DNA from 2 places in the Pontibacillus sp. HN14 genome. Region 2 is predicted to be linked to the other one. Evidence: predicted binding sites of a transcription regulator. Region 2 holds the regulator's gene; the other holds the start of a gene.
The links. Region 2 encodes LexA, which represses DNA repair genes until DNA is damaged. Its sites were predicted from a motif close to CGAACATATGTTCG; they were not measured.
Positions count from the first base shown of each region.

Region 1 (11,326 bases), on a different contig from region 2:
ATAATCCGTACCACGTCTTCTTGTTCTCCGAGAGCTTTCGCAGCACCAAGGTCTTCCCCTCGTTCTTCAATTCGTTCGATAAAACGAAGGAAACGGAATAATCCTCTGAACGAGGTTGCTTCGTAACTCCTTGAGCGGTCATAAAGGGCTCGGAGATTGGCCTGACGTTGACGTCCCCCTGGAATACCCCCTACGAAATCGTAATAACCGGTTTCGCGGTAGACTTGCCAGATCAGCTCTGATAAAGAACCTTGGCGGGCACGCACACGCCACGTTTCAAGCCTCATCAAGAAATGCTCCACTTTCCCGGCGAGACGGTCATCGTCTCCGACACGCTTATAGGCCTGAAGCGCTTCATAATAGGAAGCCTTTCGTTTTGCCAGTCGAACGTTTGTGAGCTCGTCCTCATTTAGTCCAACAATTGGGGAACGAAGGACAGATGCAAGAGGGATATCTTGTCTCGGATTATCAATGACTTTTAACAGGCTGATCATAATTTTTATTTCAATGGCTTCGAAATAACCTGAAGATAGCTCAGCATAAACGGGTATCCCTTGTTGCTTTAACTCTTCAACAATCGTTGGGGCCCACGTCATCGAACGCATCAGAATAACAATGTCCCGGAACTGAATGCTTCGCTTCATCCCGGTTTCTTTATCCACAACCTGCAGCGCTTCTTCGTCTCCGTGACCAAGCCACTGTCTGATTTTTTGCGCGTAGGCACGGGCTTCAATTTGGGCCTTCTCCAGATCTTGAAAGCCTTCTTCGCCCGTCTCAATAGCAGTTGGGTCTTCTGGTGCTTGACGATCAATCACCAGGAGTTCTGCATCCGCATCAGCAGAGGTCAATTCGTCGTAAATGGTGTTGCTATAAATAAGCTCTGCATCTTTGTCATAGGTCATCTCTCCGACCTCTTCATCAAGAAGCTGACGGAAAATATAATTGGTCCCGTGAAGGACTTCTTTTCGACTTCGGAAATTCCGAGCTAAGTCAATTCGCTCAGAAGGATGGTCTTCTCCAGCGAACTCTTTATACTTTTGCAAGAAAAGCGTCGGTTCAGCGTGACGGAAGCGATAAATACTTTGCTTTACATCCCCTACCATAAAGAGGTTCCCAGCATGTTCACCATCTGTCACCATTCTCAATATGGTCTCTTGAACAAGGTTTGTATCCTGGTACTCATCCACTAACAGTTCGGTAAACTGAGCCTGGTACCCCTTCGCCACTTCTGAAGGCGATATGTCCCCTGGTGTAGAGTTCTCATCCATTAAGACTTGCAAACAATAGTGTTCAAGATCGGCAAAGTCGACGAGGGCTTGTTCTTTCTTCTTCTTCTGGAAACGTTCGTGAAACTCTTTCACAAGGACCATCAGTTGATCAACGACTGGGGCTAACGTCTTCATATCGCCTAAGTGCGCCGGAAGAGAGCGGGCGAACCAGTCTTCTTTTAAAGAAGTGAATCGTTTCTTGTAACGATCTCTGAGCGTCTTCACCTGATCTTTCAATTCATCCGAGCACTCCACCTTTTTACGGGACAGAGCTTTAAAGCCACCTGCGTTCTCCATAAACTGCTGAAGCTCGTGCCAGGAAATGTCCACAAGACCAAGTGCCTGCTGGATTTTCTCCCGGTCATCATCAATGGCCTCGGCGTAATGATACGGACCATCTGGCTCACGGGTCAGGTTTAAGGCTTGTTCTGAATCCGCAAGCATAGCGTGAAGCTGACTCTTCACTTCCCGTTTTAAAATCGTTAACCACTCGATCTCCTCTTCAGGGGTGTCTTTTGTCACATGATACATCCCTGATACTTTCTCCATCCACGTCTCTGGCCACGGATTTTGCATCGCAAAGTTATAAACGGACAGCATAAGCGATTCAACTTCCTGGTCACTCCTGTCCCCTGAGAAGCGATTCACAACTTCAAAGAAGGCTTCTCGCTCTTCTCCGTCTTTCCCGTACCATTCTTCGAACAGATCCTCTAAAATTTCCTGACGAATAAGATCTCCCTCGATCTCATCCGCAATACGAAATTGTGGATCAAGATCAAGCTGATAGGCATAACGACGGACCACATCTAAACAAAAGGAGTGAAGCGTTGAAATGGATGCACGTTGCAAGAGTGATAGTTGTTTCTTCAAGTGCATGGAACCTGGATTCTCTTCTAATGCTTTCTCAAGGGCTTCTCCTACACGGTTACGCATTTCCTGGGCCGCTGCATTTGTGAACGTCACAACGAGTAACGTATCAATATCTGTCGGGTTGTCCTGATTAAGTAGTTTTTGAATGATTCGTTCCACGAGAACAGCGGTTTTCCCTGATCCGGCCGCTGCCGAAACGAGAACATCCTTACCGCTCGTGTAAATAGCTTGTTCTTGTTCTGGTGTCCAGGATGGCATTATTCATCATCCCCCTCTTGCTTCACAATTTGTTGCAATATATCTTCATCCTTCATTGGTTTAATGGTTCGGTATTGGTTCTCTTCAAGGGTCGGATCGAACTGACAAACAGAACGGAATTCACAGAACGTACAAGCCACTTGCTGATTCTTCTGAAATGGATTGAGATTCACCTGTCCATTTGTGATCGATTCGCCTGCTGATTTCATTAAATCACGCACGTAGGTCTGGAGATGCTTAAAGGCTTCTTCTTCAGCCGTTTGTGAACCTTTACGGAATCCGCCCGCTTTCTTCAATCCTGCCGGGACAATCTTACTCATCCCTGTATCTAAATTGGTATCCATCATTTTCACAATGTTCTCATCCTCAACAAGCAACCCTTGCATTTTAAACTTCTTAAAGAGCTCGTCCTGAATTTCTGTGTCTTGAAGAAGCTGTGATCCTGAAATCATTGGGTTATGGACATGGAAATAGAGGACTCCAGCAGGCGTTGCCTGTGTGCCGAGCCATGTATCTGAATGAGAAAGAACGACGTCTAAGTAGGCAAGCATTTGCAAGGCTAAGCCGTAATAAACTTCTACGAGATCAAGGCCTTTTGCACTCGACTTATAGTCAATAATACGAAGTAAAAGCCCCTCATCTGCTTGAGCCCGGTCCACACGGTCGATTCGTCCTCGCAGCATGAGCTGAAAGCCATTGGCAAGATCAAGCGTCATTGGCGGGATCTTTTCCTCAGGACCAAATCCAACTTCAAGCCCTACGGGTGCGAATTGACTTCGTTTCGCTTGTTCACTGAGCATATGAGCCGCTCGAGCAACGACATCCTGCAATTTCTGCTGAATGTACTGATAACGGTTTGAACTATAGAGAATCTGGTGTTGCAGCACTGGAGATAGCTCTTGTACTGCTCTTTGTGCATACTGATTTGTGTCGTTCTCCGTAATACTATTCCAGTCGCGCCCCTCTACCTGAATCCACTCTGTAATTTGCTTTAACGCCTCGTGGAATAACTGTCCAATATCTGGCGCATCAAGCTTATACACAGAGCGTTCTTGTAATCCAAGACCGTACTTAGCAAAGTGCTGATATGAACAGCGATAGTACGTTTCTAAACGTGACACGCTCGCATTGACCTGCTTCGGATACAAATGATCCGTCGTGTTACGCCCTAAATTGGATGGTGTATTCTTATAGAACAAGCTTAGTAAAACCCGCTTCGTATCAATGGAATTCGTGTCATGAGCAATAAACCAGTCAAGCACATCCCACCAAATATCCTTCATCGGATATCCTCTTAAGTAACGAGACAATTGGGCGGTCAGGACAGAACGCGTTTTCTGAGGAGTGGTAATAAATCGTTCCGTCTCCTCATGATCATCTCCTTCTTCAAGAAGTGCCTTCTCCTCACAGTGAGGGAATAGTTCTTTCATACGTTTAACCATAGATGAAGGAACCTTCGCCTTCCCTTCCTCATTACTAAGAGGATAACTGACCCATAAGTAATCAGAAGCAGCTGTAAAGGCGAGATACACATAGAAGTGATCATCGAGCAGCTGACGCTTACTGCTATCGGCAAGTTGCACACCGTGTTCAGCCAGAAGTTCTCGTTCCTGTTCAGAAATCATTCCTTCCGCCTGTGGCTTCATCGGCCATAAGCCTTCATTTACCCCAAGGAGAAACGCACTCTTAATTCCTGTAATACGCGAGCGGTCTACGCTCCCGACAATAACATGGTCCATACTCGGCGGAACGTGAGCGAAGTTTAACGATTCAAGGCCCGTTTCCATTGTGGTGCGGTAAAGTTGTAAGGAAATCTTATCATTCCCTATCATTTCAACCATTTCGTCCATTAGTCCAATGACAGCATCCCACACTTGTTCCTGTTCACGGGACTTCTCAATCTGCCCCCGTTCGTCATACCAGTCACGCCAATGATCCAGCGTACCGGGTACTCGTAGTTCTTCAAGCCACTGAAACAGAACTTGAGAACGTTCTTTTACTGTAGAAGCTTCCCGGATTTGCTCATCGAAAGGAAGAAGAATCTTCACGACCTGATCGCGTAGCCGATTAATGCGTTCTTCTTTCTTTTTCTCCTCATCCGTCTGCGATAAATGGTCGAATCCTCTGAAACGCTTGTATCTCCAGGGCTCTTCACTAATCCAGCGTTTCTTCGTCCGGACGCCGTACTCGAGGCAATAATTCTCAAGCTCATCAATCGCATCTTGTGTAAGGGGATCCCTTTTGTCCCCTAGTGGGAAGAAGTCTGTTTTTAACAAACGGAAAATCGCCTCATAGCGCCAATTGCCTTCTATGACATCAAGGGCTGATCTCACAAACTCAACAAGTGGATGGTTCAGCATGGTCCTTTTCTCATCAATAAACACCGGAATCCGGTAATCTTCAAACACCGTTTGAATAAGGTCATGATAAACATCAGGCTCACGAATAAGAACAGCCATATCCTGATAGCGATATCCATGATCACGCACAAGTTCAATAATTTCTTGAGCGACCCCTTCTACTTCAGCACGAGGATGAACCGCTTGAGCGACTGTAATTGGAGCTTGCTCCTGGTATCCAGGTGCAGGTCTTGTTGTAAAATAATGCTCGAGATGCTCAAATGCCGGACGTCGCTCAAACCGTCCTTCCCCGCCGTAGACATATTTCACCTCATCAACCGGAACATTTATTTCTCGTGCGGTTCGCTCTAAATCCTGAAACGTATGAGCCGTCTGGTGGAAAAGATCCAATTCATCAATTTCCCCGTAGCGCGGCTGGTCTAATGTCAAAGCAATCGTGACACGTTTCGCTTTCTTCATCAGCGCTTGTAACACAACAAGTTCTTGCGGGGTAAATCGGTGGAAACCATCCAGATAAATTTCAGCTCCATTCAGGGAGTCTGCTTCCTCAATCTTCTCTGCAAGGAGCTGCAGTTGGTCCTCACTATCGATATATTGCTCACGAAGGGCGATCATAAGTTGCTCGTATATGTACGATAAGTCTTCTAGTTTATGTTGCAACGCCTCTTCACCAGCGTATGGGTGCTTATAATCTCCGATGGATCCTATATATTCATTCAACGAATCCGGAGTGATACGGTAACGCTTGAACTCCGTAATCATCGTTTCTAATTGTTCAATAAATCCTTGCTTCTCGATTGCTTTTTGGAACACATTCCAATCTGATTTCCGTTCTTCCGTGATCTTACGAAGCATCATTTGAACGCCTGTAGAACTAATCATTTTCTTCGTTCCGCCACCTGTTTCCTGAAGCACACGCCAGGCAAGGCGGGAGAAACTAAATACTTGAGCGCGAATACTTCCTTCAATACCTTCTTGCTTCAAAAGGGCATATTCCTGCTGGAACGTCATCTGATCCGGTACCATATAGAGAATCGGAGCCCCTTGAGGAGAATCTTTCAAGCTCTCTCTTATTTCTTCAAGACACTGTGTACTCTTTCCAGCACCAGCTCTTCCTAATAAAAATCGTATACTCATTCCTTACCTCCACTCTATGAACGTTTTCGAAAGGTTTGCATACAGTACGACTACGATTGTATAGAGGAGTGATCTGATGAAACCAAAGCGTATGGCAGCAGCTCTGATCTTCACCGGTATCTTTATCGCAAGCAACCTTTACACCATGCTCCCTCTTCAGGCTCAAATCGCAGAGCTGTATCACCTATCTGACTCACAGGCCTCTCTCAGCAGTTCCATGTTTATATTTCCTTATGCCATTGGACTGTTCTTCTTTGGCATGTTAGCCGATAAACTGCCACACAAAAAAGTTCTCCTGACCGGAATGGCTTCTCTTGCCGTTGTTACAGTCCTCGTCGGTCTTATGCCAACCTATTGGTTATTCATTGTACTGCGAGCTTTACAAGGAATACTTGCTGCAAGCTTTGCCCCGACAGCCTTTGCTTATTCCTTTGAACATTTTCATGGAAAAACACAAGCGTTTGTCATCGCTATGATCAATACCGGCTTTTTGATCGCTGGGATCTTTGGGCAAATGATCGCCGTTGAATTGGCACGCTTCGGATCTTATCGGTCGGTCTTTTTCGGCTTCTTTATCCTTTATGGCATTTGCTTTTTATTCATGAAACAGTCTCTCGTTCCATCGAAGCCCAAACCCTTTCAAACGTTATTTTCATTATCTCCTATTTTATCATTTTTTCAGTTCAGACCCTTGCAAAAACTATATGGAATTGCTTTTTTTCTCTTGTTCACTGTCATGATGTTTTACGGAAGTTTTGAGTGGATGATTGCCAGAGGAGAGATCGACATCCCCTTTTCCCTGCAATCATTTCGAATGATCGGTCTGGTCGGAATCATACCCGCCTTCTTCGCTGGCCCCCTGCAACAACGCTTCGGGGCCCCATTTGTATTAGGATTCGGACTCCTTACGTTAACCATTGGCTTCTCACTACCCTTACTCGCGCTCCACACATGGACGCTCCTTATCGCATCGATTCTAATGATCGCTTCCACCTCAATCACAATTCCAATGGTCATCCTACTAGTCGGCCAATTCAGCCAGCACTCAAGAGCCAGCGCCGTTTCCATCTATTCCTTCACCCTCTTAACAGGAGCAAGCATCGGAAGCATAGCCGCCTCCCTAATCCCACTCCCAACCATCCTCCTCACCACAGCCATCCTCTTTATGGGCTTAGCTTTTATTAGCTTTCGTATGGGAGGAGGCATTAAAAAGAGCACTCTATCCAAATAAGGATAGAGTGCTCTCTTATGTTAGAAACGTAGGGCTAGTTTGCTAATCGGCCAATAGCGAACATCCACTTTCCCTACAATCGTATCAATAGGAACAAACCCGAAGTACCGACTGTCTAAGCTCTCCCTTCGGTTATCTCCCATGACGAAAATATGTCCTTCCGGTACCTTTTTAGCACCATTTTCAATCTCCTCAAGGCTAAATGATTTCGTTAACGGCTTTCCATCATTAACCCGAAAAGGATCTAAGTATGGCTCGTCTACCTTTTCACCATTCAAATACAATGTATCATCTTCATACCGAATCGTATCTCCAGGTAAGCCAATGACTCGCTTGACATAGTCTTCTTTCTCATTCGCATGAAACACAATCACATCCGAATGACCGACGTCCTGCAGATCATAAACGACTTTATTCACCATTAATAGATTACCATCATAAAGCGTGGGTTGCATCGATTCCCCTTCAACCACGTAGCTTGCAAACAAAAACGAACGAAATACCAGGGCAAGGGCGATAGCGAATACAATGGTCCGAAACCATCTCCAGGCATTTTTCATAGTCATGATTTCTCCTCCAGAAATTGTACTACTATCATTTTACCCACATTCTTTTTGCCCTAATCGTTCGCACTTACGTTTTCGTGAGAGCGTTGCTGCAACTTCCGCTCAATCACTTTCCCGATAATCCAAAATATCGCTATACAAATTCCCACGACCACCGTCTTAAGAGGGCTCTTTGCAAATTCCGTAATGCTATGCCCCACATAGGAAATCGTAAAGATCATAACAGCTTTTCCTAACACAACAGCTAGTACAAATTGCTGAAAACTTACTTTCGACAAAGCCCCTACTACATTAATAATCGCAGAAGGAGAAAAAGGGAAGCACATTAACAAGAAGAGCGGACCGAACCCATGACGCTCAAGCCATTCTGTTACCCGCTGCACCTGCTTATTCCGTCTTATAAACAAGAAGAATCTCTTCTGTCCTAACTTTCGAATCACCCAGAAGACAAATACAGCCCCGAGAACCGCTCCGATCCATGAGAATAGAAAACCTTTAAATAATCCGTATGCAATTGAGTTTCCTACCACAAAAATAAAGAGAGGTAAAAAAGGGAGCAATGCTTCGAACATCGGAAGCAAAATACCTGGCAAAGGGCCCAATGCCTCGTACTGCTGCAACAGTTGCATAATAAAATCATCAAACGTGTCATCTTTAATCATTTGTTTTAACGCTTCTAAGTCCAAGTCTTGAATATTCATCATTCTAACTCCTAACAGCGATATAAGCTTCAATAAGGATCGCCTTTTCCAATGCTCTGCTCATTTATCAAAACAATCATAATCTTATTATAAATGGTAGCCACAATGTTGTGAAAAGAAACCTACTTCCCCCATCTCGAACATGTTTTTTTACAACATGGATACCATTTCCAACATACATCTATTTGTTTCTTCATAAAATTACGTTATAATAGAACATATGTTCTCATTACAGGAGGGAACGAACATGCGGTACTTAAGTGAAGAAGATCGAGAGCTTGCCTCAAGGTTCCTCTTCTTATCCATGGCCATTCTCGTCATCGAGAAAGACACGCACACCATAGAACAAGGGTCATTCAAAATTAAAGAACCTTATATGGAATTGTTACGAAAAATGGCCCATAAGGCAAAATCAGAACGAAGGTATTTAAGAGGCCTAATGAAATCTCGCCAACTCGATGTGATGCTCCTATCCAAAAATGAATCATTCTCCTCTTACCTGTTTATTTCAGGGAGTCACGAAGAAAAACGAAATTACTTTAACCCAGCCATTCGGAAACACGTCGAAACGATTATGTATGAATTAATGCGGAAAGTGATGCAGCCCACTCACGGGAAACTGGCTAGCAGTACGGAAGAATCTTCTTAACCCCACTATTCCAGGAAAAGCACCCTCTAAAAAAGAAAAGAGACGCCAGAAGTGGCGTCTCTACTGTCTATTAGGCTTTCGGATGAAACAAAGGGGGCTCAGCAACATGGTCAAATTGAGGCTTTGAGACATATTGCAAGCGGTCGTTTAATTTGTATCGGAACTGGGCTGTACGCTGAATCTGATTCCAGATCGTCCCTTTAGATACATCTAAAATTACGGATTGTTGGTTTTTAAAGACTAACCGTGTCTGCTGATGGCCGGCAGGTTCAATCATGTCCACATGGGAATGAGCAATCCAGGAGCAATTTACATTTTGAGGAGAAATCGTAGGGAAGAAATACATACCGCTCATTGGGTCAATGGCGATTGGGGCTTTGTGTGTAATACCGGTTACATCTCTTGTTCCGGCTTGTCGACCTTTCAAACTCGATCCAAAGTATTTACATGCATAATCCACAATGTGCTTTGGCGATTGATTCACATAAAAGGATTCCTCTCCCTCCATCACAAGTGAGATCATTTTTCCATCTGCTCTTTCATCAGCCAGAACAGCTTGCGTGAACGGAGACACTTCGTACCTCTCTTTCCACATATCCATACCTTCATCCTCTCTTTTGGTTTCAACTACCCCTTCATTGTACCAAAATAATCCATATATGGAGTGAATCACTTACAATCCGACAGAAATTGAATTTCTGCATCAAACATAATGGTAATTTTTTCTGTTATACTGAGGTTACGCCCCGCAATAGTCAGGGTCAGTCGGCAATTCCCATTCATCTACATCCTTCGCATGTAGTAAAAAACCATCATCATTCATCCCAAAGTCAGGATTCAGCGATGTATTGATTTCAAGCTCTGTAAGAGGGCCATTTCCCATGACTTACACCTCCTTCTCTCCCTCTTAGATTGCGCTCTCCCCATATAATTAATCAGATTGGAGTGACACAAAATGTGGTGGAATAAGAAAAAGAAAAATGAAGATCAAGAGCAGCTTGAAATAAAAGATTTATCCCTTAAAGAAGTCCGAAAAGCCATCCATGAATTTTCAGATCACCTCCCGGACGGAGTCGAACTACGAACGGTTATTAACGAAGACCTCACACTCGACTATAATCTCTTAGCTCCTTACCTCAAAGGAATCCCAAAGAACACCTATTACATGTCGAAGGAAACGTATGAACTATTCGAGGAACAAGACCAGCAACTTGCCTTAGACCTTGACCTGGTCCAACGAGCCGTTGACCATTATATACAGCAAAATAAAGAACTCCCTGTAATAGAGCACGACCCATACTTAAAGGTCAATTACTTCAAGCTCGAAAACGCCGGTCTCCTCCACGAAAGACCCAACCGGGACTTTTACATGACAGATGAGGAGCATATGATTACGTATAAAAAGCCAAGTGAATAGCATAAGGGTTCATTCAATCGCTTCTTTCATGTATACGTCCACAAACTTTTGGATAACCTACTACCATCTAGCTCCTTTCGTATAAAAGCTCTGGTCTGGGTTGTTTCTTCGCAAACAAAAAATCCGACTAACCTACGACATTACGAAACGGAGCTAGTTTTCTGTTTTAAGCATAAAAAAAGGGCCAATGCGATCGAGGCATTGGCCAAAAAGAGACGACTGGTTAACTTTTGAGTGAGGGAATTACTTGTGAACGATTAGTCCATGACGACAAACCTCGTTCACCTTGCATGTACGCTCAACAACATACATACAAACAAACAAGACTCCATAAACGGGCTACGACTTTTGCAGACAACGAATGTCCTACAAAAAAACGAGGCCGTTTAATTTGTCTTGAGTCTATTCTAATATAATCCTGGTCAAAAGTAACCGAAAAACATTTGCGGTTTCACGCAACCGTTTGCGGGTTTTGCATAATATTCCAAAAATTCTACCCGCTGACGTTTCGCATTTTTCCAAATTACGTGTAAAATTTTCTCACAACGAGCAATCATTTACAAGTTATATTAGTATATTTTCCTGCGGGAATCAATCGCCCTGCTCACGCTCCATCATTTCCGTTCGAATCCGTTCAATCCTTTCACCGAGGGGAGGATGGGTGTATCTCAGCCACACAATCCAATTCGATGGAGATAAATCACTCTTAGACTCCCTTGCTAAAGCCTGGTAACTCTCGAGGGCTGGCTGCAGATTCTCCGTGTGATCGATTGCATAACGATCAGCCGAACGTTCCATGTATCTAGACACATATAAGTTGATTGGCTGTGTTACAAACATGAGTAACGTTACTAGAAGCAATAATACAG
Region 1 is NZ_JAJOLR010000004.1:268,827-280,152, reverse strand. It holds gene addA (helicase-exonuclease AddAB subunit AddA) at 1-2,396, opposite strand, end outside; gene addB (helicase-exonuclease AddAB subunit AddB) at 2,396-5,893, opposite strand; gene LQ226_RS14785 (MFS transporter) at 5,970-7,124, shown strand; gene lepB (signal peptidase I) at 7,145-7,690, opposite strand; gene LQ226_RS14775 (TVP38/TMEM64 family protein) at 7,744-8,391, opposite strand; gene LQ226_RS14770 (YhjD family protein) at 8,639-9,040, shown strand; gene LQ226_RS14765 (competence protein ComK) at 9,111-9,641, opposite strand; gene LQ226_RS14760 (hypothetical protein) at 9,780-9,923, opposite strand; gene LQ226_RS14755 (DUF3939 domain-containing protein) at 9,996-10,457, shown strand; gene LQ226_RS14750 (M48 family metallopeptidase) at 11,049-11,326, opposite strand, start outside.
Region 1: the regulator LexA is predicted to act here: its motif matches at 8,605-8,618, upstream of LQ226_RS14770 (YhjD family protein).

Region 2 (11,326 bases):
GACTAGCCACTATTCATTTTTACCCTTTTAGACAGATTCAAAGTGGATAGAAACGCGGCTTTCTTTTCTCAAACAGAACATGTATAATAACGATAGCAATTTACTACAAGGAACGATTGTTCGTTAAAAAGTGAGGCATTATTAATGAAGCAACCAGTTGTAGCGATAGTTGGACCAACCGCTGTTGGGAAAACCTCTCTGAGCATTGAGATAGCAAAACGTTTTAATGGGGAAATAATAAGCGGTGATTCAATGCAAATCTACAAAGGGATGGATATTGGAACTGCAAAGGTTACAAAGGCTGAGATGGAAGAAATCCCCCATCACATGATTGATATTAAGGAGCCTTGGGACGATTTCTCTGCGGCTGAGTTCCAAGAGAAGGTAACGGATTACATAAAAAAGATTGCTGAAAAGGGAAAGCTGCCGATTATCGCTGGAGGGACAGGTTTATATATTCAGTCTGTCTTATATGATTTTCAATTTTCTCAAACGGCACGAGATGATGAGTTTAGGGAGCGTATGGAGAAAAGGATAGAAGAAGAAGGTGTTGAACCTTTCTTTGATCGACTGAGACAGATCGATCCTGAACAAGCTTCAAAGATTCATCCGAACAATATACGTCGAGTTATAAGGGCGCTAGAGGTTTATGAATTAACGGGTATGACGATGAGTGAATACCAGGAAGCTCAGCAACCCACATCGCCTTACAATCCTATATTAATTGGGTTAAATATGGAGCGTGAGATGCTTTATAATCGAATTAACACTCGTGTAGATTCAATGATTGAAGAAGGGCTCCTCGATGAAGTAGACCGTCTTGTCAAACTAGGGTATGAAAACGCCCAAAGTATGAAAGCGATAGGGTATAAAGAGTTAGTCCCTTATGTGAAAAATGAACAATCACTAGAGGAATCCGTTCAAAATCTCAAACAGAATTCTCGACGCTATGCAAAACGTCAACTTACATATTTCCGTAATAAAATGGACGTGGATTGGTATGAGGTTACGGTGGAAACCGCTGCAGAAAAGTTTGAAGAAATTTTAAATGATTTAGCAGGAAAGCTGAATCAAATATAGAAGTATAGTAAGCACAGATAGAAAAGAGGAGGAAGATTCATGGCCCAAACAGTGAATATCCAAGATCAATTTTTAAATACTCTACGTAAGGAACATGTTCAAGTAACTGTCTTTTTGCTTAACGGTTTCCAACTTCGAGGAGTCGTTAAAGCTTTCGATAATTTCACCGTCATGTTAGAAACAGACGGGAAGCAACAATTAATTTTCAAGCATGCGATTTCTACATTTGCTCCATCAAAGACCATTACGCTAGATAAAGAATAATTGAAAGGCGGACTCTTATTTAGGAGTCTGCTTTTTTTATTGGCGTTAGTTAATAGGCATTTGTCACACCCCATCTCATAATTGCGTATACTGTCTATGAATAAGGGGTGATCCTATTGGATACGCAAGTGACCTATAAAAAGAATGGTCAGATCAATATTATGTTTCATGATCGGGAACATCAAGCAGTTGAATCTAGGGAAATCGCAGCAACTTCTTATACAGCAAACCCTTTTCAAAAGATTGAAACACAATTTGAAGATTTTATCGGCCTCGACCATTTGAAATCTACAGTAAAAGAAATTTATGCAAGTATTTATGTGAATCAGAAAAGAGAAGAAGCAGGTCTTAAACCTTCTAAGCAAGTTCTTCATATGTTATTTAAAGGGAATCCAGGAACAGGTAAAACAACGGTAGCGCGTAAAATTTCCGAGCTTTTTCATGAAATGAATGTGCTTTCTAAAGGTCACTTTATTGAAGCAGAACGTGCAGATCTTGTAGGAGAGTATATTGGGCATACTGCTCAAAAAACGAGAGACCTTGTCAAAAAAGCTATGGGAGGGGTTTTGTTTATTGATGAAGCCTACTCTCTTGCCCGCGGTGGGGAAAAAGATTTTGGGAAAGAAGCCATTGATACATTAGTGAAGCATATGGAAGACCATCATAATGACTTTATCTTAATTCTTGCAGGGTATCCGGACGAAATGGATCGTTTCCTACGTTTAAATCCTGGGTTACAGTCAAGATTTCCGATTATTTTAGACTTTAAAGATTATTCGATTGATGAACTTATGACCATAGCGAAACAAATGGCATCAGAACGAGAATATGAATTCTCTAAAGATGCGGAATGGAAACTAAAAGATCACTTAATTCGAATGCAACAACAAAGAGGAAGCGGTTTTTCAAACGGTCGTTACATTCGAAATGTGATTGAACAATCTATACGTAAGCAAGCGATGAGAATAATGAAACAGAATCGATTTACACCAGCTGAACTCATGCAGATTACTGGCCAGGATTTAATTTTTCAAACAAAGACTTAGCAAGCTCCTCGAACTCGAGGGGCTCCTTTGGCCGTTTCAGGGAGCACTTTTCGCTTTAGAATAAGGTCTGTGTTATGATAGGAGCACGATTAGAAAGGTGAGGGATGTCGTTATGGAACAAGCAGTCATAGTAGCTTGCGAATTACCAGGTAATGATCAAGAGCGATTTCATTCATCCATTGAAGAGTTACAGTCTTTAACAGAAACCGCTCATGGCCAGGTACATAAAATATTTATTCAAAAGCGAAATAAAATACACCCTGCTCTCTACATAGGGGAAGGGAAATTACAAGAAATAAAGGATTATATTGAGATAAATGAAATTGAACTGGTTATATTCAATGATGAACTAGCTCCAGGCCAAATGAGTAAATTAGCTGATTACCTAGACGTGGGAATCATTGATCGTACGCAGTTAATCCTTGATATATTTGCTAGAAGGGCGAATACAAAGGAAGGGAAACTACAAGTTGAGCTTGCTCAGCTTCAGTACATGCTTCCCCGTATTTATGGACAAGGGAAGAACATGTCCCGGCTTGGTGGAGGAATTGGTACACGTGGACCTGGTGAGACCAAGCTTGAAACGGACCGTCGTCATATTAGGCGCCGCATCGATGATATTAAATCCCGTTTAGATCAAGTAGTGAGTCAACGAAACCAATATAGGAAACGTCGTAAAGAAAATCGTGCTTTCCAGATTGCTGTAGTAGGATATACAAATGCGGGCAAATCAACGCTTTTCAACCGATTGACAAACAGTGAATCATTTGAAGAGGACCAATTATTTGCGACACTAGATCCTCTCACCCGTCAAATTCAACTTCCTTCAGGTTTCAGATCTCTTCTATCTGATACAGTTGGGTTTATTCAAGATTTGCCAACTACACTTATTGCAGCTTTTCGTTCTACATTGGAAGAAGTGACAGAAGCTGATTTTATTTTGCATTTAGTTGATGCTTCTCACCCGGATCATATTCAACACGAGAAAACGGTGCATAAGCTGTTGAAAGATTTAGAAGCAGATCAGTTACCAATGCTAACCGTTTATAATAAGCGAGATCTTTTAAGTGACAACTTCTTTCCTGCAACCATGCCAGCTGTAACTATCAGTGCCCATGATCCTATTGATTTGAAGCGTCTTTTAGATAAAATTGAAGAAGTTATCATAGAAGAATGGGAACCATTTCAGACGTACATTCACGCCTCTAAAAGCGATTTCCTTCATCGCGTTGAATCTAGTTCGATTGTCAAGGAACGCGATTTCCTTGAAGACGATGAAAAATACTTTGTGAAGGGGTGGATCGATGCTGATCATCCGCTTTACCATCAACTAAAGAAGAACAATCATAAAGGGGAACAAGAGTAAAACATGAACAAACACGAATTAGAACAATTAGCAGTAGAAACAGAGCAGGATATTAAAGATATTCACCAATCTATAAATGGTCTAGCTGAGTATAATCAGGAACGGGTCTTAAGGGCTTTTAGAAATCAGCAGGTGAGCGATTCCCATTTCAATCCGACAACAGGCTATGGATATGACGATATGGGGAGAGATAAATTGGAGCAAGTTTATGCAGAGGTTTTCGGAGGGGAAGATGCTCTCGTACGACCTCAAATCGTATCTGGTACCCATGCCATTACGATTTCATTGTTTGGCTTGTTAAGGCCTGGAAATGAACTTCTTTATATTACAGGAGCTCCTTACGACACGTTAGAAGAGATTGTAGGGGTACGTGGTTCTGGTAATGGGTCTTTAAAAGATTTTCATATCGGGTATAACCAGGTCAACCTTCTAAATAATGGTTCTGTCAATTATGAAGAAGTTCAAAGAGCGATTACGCCCCATACTAAAGTAATCGGAATACAGCGTTCAAAAGGGTACGCAGCACGCCCGTCATTTACGATAGCAGAAATTAAAGAAATGATAGAGTATGTTAAAGGCATAAATCCTGAAATAATCGTCTTTGTTGATAATTGTTACGGGGAGTTTGCTGAAGAACAAGAACCCATTCATGTTGGAGCCGACCTCATTGCCGGTTCTCTTATTAAGAACCCGGGCGGGGGATTAGCAAGAACAGGGGGATATATTGCAGGAAGAGCTGATCTTGTTGAACAATGTGCCTATCGTTTAACAGCCCCTGGTCTAGGTAAAGAGACTGGTGCTACCTTACATAGTCTGCAAGAGATGTATCAGGGACTGTTTCTGGCCCCTCATGTTGTAGGGGAAGCAATGAAAGGGGCTGTCTTTACCTCTCGTTTCTTAGAGAAGCTAGGGTTCGCAACAACTCCTCATTATTTAGCAAAGCGTACCGATTTAATCCAATCCGTAACGTTTGAGACAGCCGAACAAATGATAGCATTTTGCCAGGAGATCCAAAAGGCCTCACCTATTAATTCACATGTAACGCCATATCCAAGTTATATGCCGGGGTATGAGCATGACGTCATCATGGCGGCTGGAACCTTCGTACAAGGAGGAAGTCTTGAATTAACAGCTGATGGGCCAATTAGAGCTCCTTATACGGCCTTTGTTCAGGGTGGTCTTACTTATGCGCATGTTAAGATTGCGATTAAAATGGCTGTGGAGCGTTTAGTGGCATTAACATGATAGAATGTCTTCAGAGATAAGCCCCTATATCCTTATTATAGGGGCTTTGTTTTTAGGTGTTAAGTTGAGGTTCCTTTTAATTCATAAGATGAAATGGAATCCTAAGTATTAAGGGGATCAAATGAACAATAATAAATTAGTATGTAAGGGAGAGGGTTTTAGTTGAGGTCAATTGCTTTGGGATTTAGTATCATTCTATTATCATTTTTATTTTTCCCGTCTTTTGTAGCCGCGGAGAATTCTGGTTTTACCATCATGGAGGATAAAAATCGCATACATCCTGATCATCAGTGGTCTATTTTTTTCAATACAACAATAGATAAAGACACGATCACGGGTGAAACCATTTATGTAACAGATTCTGAGGAAGAAAAGATTCCAGTATCGTTTAAAGTTGTTCAAAACCATGTAACGGTTATTCCTCCTAAGGGTGGCTATGAACCTGGTCAGAAATACAAGCTCACAATTAGCGATAACATAAAGTCAAATAAAGGGACAGTATCTCAGTCAGTCACACAAATGAGTTTTACGGTTACTGAAAGGTCTGATTTTGAAGATCTTTCTCTTACAAAGGAACAATTGTACATAAACGGCAAAAGGATAGAGAGCCCTTCTGTCTATCAAGTGAACGAGACAATCTATGTATCTATCAAAACACTTTCAAAACAGCTTGGATGGATTTTTAAGAATCAGAATGGGTACGTAACCATTCAACTTGATAAAGGTGCAAGACCTTTAAAACTATACAATGGACGGAATGTGTTGTACAGAGGAGACTATGAGGTCATTCGCTTGAAAGATGGAGATCAGTATATGAGTGACCGGATTAAAGAGCTAGACGGGGAAATGTTTATTCCTATAAATGCAATTGATGATATCACAGAGCTACCGATTAATCGAGTTCAAGCAAATGGGATGGATCATTATGTTGTTGGTAAATCAGTCCCTGATAAGATGTTATATAAAGGTGAAGAGTTTACGAATCCAATGGATGTTCCATTGTTAAATCAAATGGATGAGCCTAGACTTTACAACGGGTGTGAAGTAACAAGTTTAGCGATGATGTTACATTACCATGGTATAAACGTGAGTAAGAATAAATTAGCTGAAGAAATTAGTCGGGTTCCTTTAACCTATTCGAATGGTATGAAAGGAAATCCTAATCTAGGGTTTGTGGGGGACATGGAAAATGGACCAGGCTTATCTGCTTATCACGGACCGGTTGTGAAGCTTGCTAAACGTTATGTCGGTGATCGTGCCCAAGATGTAACAGGGAGTAATCCTTCTGAACTATACGAATATGTAAATCAAGGAATGCCTGTTTGGATTATTACAACTACCCGGTTTCAACCTGTAAGCAATTTTAGAACTTGGCTTACGCCTCAAGGTGCCATAGATGTAACCTTCAGTGTTCACAGTGTGGTCATTACAGGTTATACGGATGATTCTGTTTATATTAATAATCCATATGGAAAAAAGAATCAAAAAGTTAATCGTTCGCAATTTGAAAAAGCCTTTAAACAGATGGGAAGCCAGGCTATAGTTATTCAAAGGTAACCCGGTATTATGTATGGGTTTTCATTTGCGCCATAAGGGCTTTTTTTAATATGTAAAAAAAGCTAACATGTGTTGACAGAATTTGAATCATTACATACAATAAATATAAATAAACGTAACGATAAGGAGGGCTAAATCATGAATGATGAACTACGAAGATCGATGCCTCTATTCCCAATAGGGATTGTAAAATCACTTACTGACCTTTCTGCGCGACAGATCCGGTACTACGAAGAACATGATTTGATTCATCCTGTTCGCTCCGATGGAAATCGACGTTTATTTTCGTTCAATGATGTTGATCGTTTATTAGAAATTAAATCGTTAATTGAAAAAGGGGTTAATCTTGCTGGTATTAAGCAAGTGTTATCGATGCAGCCTCAACAACCTCAACCTCAAACTGAATACTCTGAAGAAGAAATTCAGGAGGTAAGAGAAGAATTATCTGAGAAAGAATTACGAAAAATGCTTAAAAATGAATTATTTCAAGCAAACCGTTTTGGTAAATCATCGTTGCGTCAGGGAGAATTATCACGATTCTTCCATTAATATAAACTAAAGTACACTGGGAGGAGAAAGTCGCTTATGGCAGCTAAATTAACTAAGGACCAGATCCTGGAGAAGATCCAGGAAGAGAACGTTAAATTTATTCGATTGCAATTCACTGACTTATTAGGAACTATTAAAAACGTAGAAATTCCATTTAGTCAGCTTGATAAAGCACTCGATAACCAAATGATGTTTGATGGATCTTCCATTGAAGGATTTGTTCGCATTGAAGAATCGGATATGCTTTTGTATCCTGATCTTGATACGTTTGTTGTATTTCCATGGACATCTGAGAAAGGGAAAGTAGCCCGCTTTATTTGTGATATTTATAATCCGGATGGTACCCCATTTGAAGGTTGTCCTCGCTATAATTTAAAGCGTAACTTAAAGAAAATGGAAGAGCTTGGCTTCTCTGCTTTTAATCTTGGTACAGAACCTGAATTTTTCCTATTTAAGTTAGATGAAAAAGGCGAACCAACTATGGAATTAAACGACCGTGGCGGTTACTTTGATTTAGCGCCAACTGACCTTGGTGAAAATTGTCGCCGTGATATTGTTCTTGAGTTAGAGGAGATGGGCTTTGAGATAGAAGCGTCTCATCACGAAGTGGCCCCAGGTCAGCATGAAATCGACTTTAAATACGCAGATGCATTAAAGCACTGCGATGATATCCAAACGTTTAAACTCGTCGTTAAAACAATAGCTCGTAAACACGGTTTACATGCTACCTTTATGCCTAAACCACTCTTTGGTGTGAACGGCTCAGGAATGCACTGTAACATGTCCTTATTCAAAGACGGGGGAAATTCTTTCTTTGATGAAAAGGGCGATCAGCAATTGAGTCAAACAGCTTATCAGTTCATCGCGGGCATTGTGAAGCATGCTACGAATTTCACAGCTGTGACGAATCCGACTGTTAACTCTTACAAACGCTTAGTTCCAGGATATGAAGCTCCATGTTATGTAGCGTGGTCTGGTCAAAACCGCAGTCCATTGATTCGTATCCCAGCTTCTCGAGGGTTAAGTACTCGTATAGAAGTTCGTAGTGTAGATCCTTCTGCGAACCCATACCTGGCTATGGCTGTCCTATTAGCTGCTGGACTAGATGGTGTCGAGAACGGCTTGAAAGCTCCAACCCCAGTTGATCGAAATATTTATGTAATGGATAAAGAAGAACGAGTAAAACACGGTGTTCAAGACTTGCCGGCAACCCTTTCTGATGCATTAGAATTGCTTAAAAAGGACGAAATAATGGTGAAAGCATTAGGCGAACATTTATTTGAACACTTCATTGAAGCGAAAGAAATCGAATGGGATATGTTCCGTACACAGGTTCACCCATGGGAGCGCGAACAGTATTTATCAACTTACTAAGATTGAAAACCCTTGATGCCATTGGTGTTGAGGGTTTTTATTTTTTAACATACTCATCTTGTTACAAAAAAATTTACAGACAAAATGATCAAACAGATATTTATTAATAGTGATATAAGAAAAAGCATCGAATGATAATCATTCGATGCTTTTTTCAATGTTTCCGTATTTATATTGAGTTTAGTGAATATGGCGATATAATCCGACAACTTTTCCAAGAATGCTTACATTTTGAACAATTATTGGATCCATTGTAGCATTTTCAGGCTGCAAGCGAATGTGATTTGATTCTTTAAAGAAACGTTTGACCGTAGCCTCATCATCTTCAGTCATAGCCACTACAATATCACCGTTTTGTGCTGTTTGCTGACGTCGTACAATGACCATATCCCCGTCTAAGATTCCAGCTTCAATCATACTTTCACCTTGCACCACAAGAACGAATATATCGTCATCTTGTGCGGCAAGCGTATCAGGTAGAGGAACATACTCTTCAATGTTTTCAATAGCTGTAATTGGCATACCTGCTGTAACTTTACCTATTACAGGAGCATACGTTGCTTCTCCTTTAGGAATGGTAGTGATGGCATCTTCTTCTAACTCTAATACTTCAATAGCTCTTGGTTTAGTAGGGTCTCTTCTGATATAGCCTTTTTTCTCTAGTCTTGACAAATGTCCGTGAACGGTTGAACTAGATGCTAGTCCTACAGCCTCACCAATCTCTCTTACAGAAGGTGGATAGCCTTTTTCTAGTACACGGTTTTTAATGAAATCTAGTATTGCTTCCTGCCTTTTTGATAGTTTCGTCATATTCTTTACACCTCGTACATATCATTTATTACCGTCATTATACCATGATAGGAAACGATATACAAACATTCGTTCGCAAATGTGTTGACAAGAACGAATGTTCGTATATAATGATGTGTAGACACGAACAAAAGTTCTTATTTTCTGGAGGCGATGAATATGTTTCAAAATCTATCAAAACTAGACATAGTATATTTCTTGTTATTTGCAGGCGGCTTAGCCTTTATGTATATTGGGTTACTCTTAAGTTAGGCTTTACTTAAATAGGGACACCGCTATATGATAGAGAAAAAAGGAGATTCTATGAAAGCAATCATCTATTGTCGCGTCAGCACAGAAAAGGAAGCACAAGTTTCGTCTTTAAAACGGCAACGAATCGAACTAGAAGAATTGGCTACTAAACACGGATTTGAAATCCATAAAACAATAGAAGAGCAGGCAAGCGGGTATGATATAGAACGAGATGGGATCTTAGAAGTTTTAGAAATATTAGCAAACGAAGAAGCGGATGTGCTACTAATCCAGGATGAGACAAGGCTTGGGCGGGGGAATACAAAAATTGCCTTGTTTCATCAACTTACTAAACTTGAAGTCCCTGTTTATGCTGTTTCTCACCACGGAGTGCTTACACTTTCTGAATCAGACTCCATGGTTTTGCAAATTGTAGGAATTGTAGAGGAATATCAAAGGAAAATACATAACATTAAGATTAAGCGTGGTATGAGGCGTGCGGTGGATAAAGGATATAATCCTGCTGCTAACCTCTCTAATCAGCATCTAGCACAAGGGCGAGAGAGAAAAGACTTTCCGATCGAGGAGGTTGTTCGTCTTCGATCGAACAATTTGACGTTTGAAGAAATAGCAGCCACCCTTAGAGGAATGGGATTTGATGTATCTAAGGCTACAGTACATAGGCGTTACAAAGAATTCGTTTCACTTGAAAACAAAGCCTAAACGCGTTACGATATAAATAGTAGAAAGGCAAGCATCCTTATGGGACCCTTGCCTTTTTTACTTGGATTCCAACAAGTAAAGGAGCATATAAATGATTTCTCAAGATAAATTAAACCGAATTAACGAATTATCTCATAAATCCAAACAACAAGGCTTATCCATGACTGAACAAAAAGAACAACAAAAATTACGTCAGGAGTACCTGAAGAACTTCCGTAATTCCTTTAAGAGTCAGCTAAAAGGAATGAAAGTAGTAGACCCTGAAGGTAACGATGTAACACCTGACAAATTAAAGCAAGAACAAGAACGTAATAAAAAACATTAATGTAAACACACGAAGGCACTTCGTGTGTTTTTTCTTTTGTATAGGATTTGTAACCTAATGCAATATTTTCCCACTAAGTGCCAAAATATGAATAAGAATGACATTCTATACGCAATTTAAGCTGGTGTAGACAAAGAATTTTCGACTCTTTTTCTTGGAATGCTTGTCACTTAAACGATTTCATTATAGTATTTAGACTGTACATAGTTCGCATTAAGCGAAATGGAAAGGAGCAATTGTATGACACATCAAACAGAACAGCAATCTATTAATACAATCCGCACTCTCTCAATCGATGCGGTAGAGAAAGCGAATTCAGGACACCCAGGTATGCCAATGGGGGCAGCTCCAATGGCTTATACACTTTGGACTGAATTCATGCAACAAAACCCTAAAAACTCAAGTTGGTTTAATCGTGACCGCTTTGTACTATCCGCAGGTCATGGTTCAATGCTTCTATATAGCTTACTTCACCTTTCTGGCTATAATGTAACAATCGATGATCTTAAAAATTTCCGTCAGTGGGGATCAAAAACACCAGGCCACCCGGAATTTGGTCACACAGATGGAGTTGAGGCGACTACTGGCCCATTAGGTCAAGGGGTTGCAATGGCTGTAGGTATGGCGATGGCAGAAGCTCATCTAAGTGCTAAATATAATAAAGACAACTTCAACGTAGTTGATCATTATACGTACTCAATTTGTGGTGATGGAGACTTAATGGAGGGTGTTTCACAAGAAGCTGCATCCTTAGCG
Region 2 is NZ_JAJOLR010000001.1:669,168-680,493, forward strand. It holds gene miaA (tRNA (adenosine(37)-N6)-dimethylallyltransferase MiaA) at 145-1,080, shown strand; gene hfq (RNA chaperone Hfq) at 1,120-1,344, shown strand; gene spoVK (stage V sporulation protein K) at 1,461-2,390, shown strand; gene hflX (GTPase HflX) at 2,503-3,756, shown strand; gene LQ226_RS03390 (methionine gamma-lyase family protein) at 3,760-5,001, shown strand; partial or broken gene LQ226_RS03395 (Ig-like domain-containing protein) at 5,257-5,520, shown strand; gene LQ226_RS03400 (C39 family peptidase) at 5,917-6,558, shown strand; gene LQ226_RS03405 (MerR family transcriptional regulator) at 6,697-7,107, shown strand; gene glnA (type I glutamate--ammonia ligase) at 7,144-8,481, shown strand; gene lexA (transcriptional repressor LexA) at 8,662-9,291, opposite strand; gene LQ226_RS03420 (YneB family resolvase-like protein) at 9,595-10,245, shown strand; gene LQ226_RS03425 (DUF896 domain-containing protein) at 10,337-10,570, shown strand; gene tkt (transketolase) at 10,811-11,326, shown strand, end outside.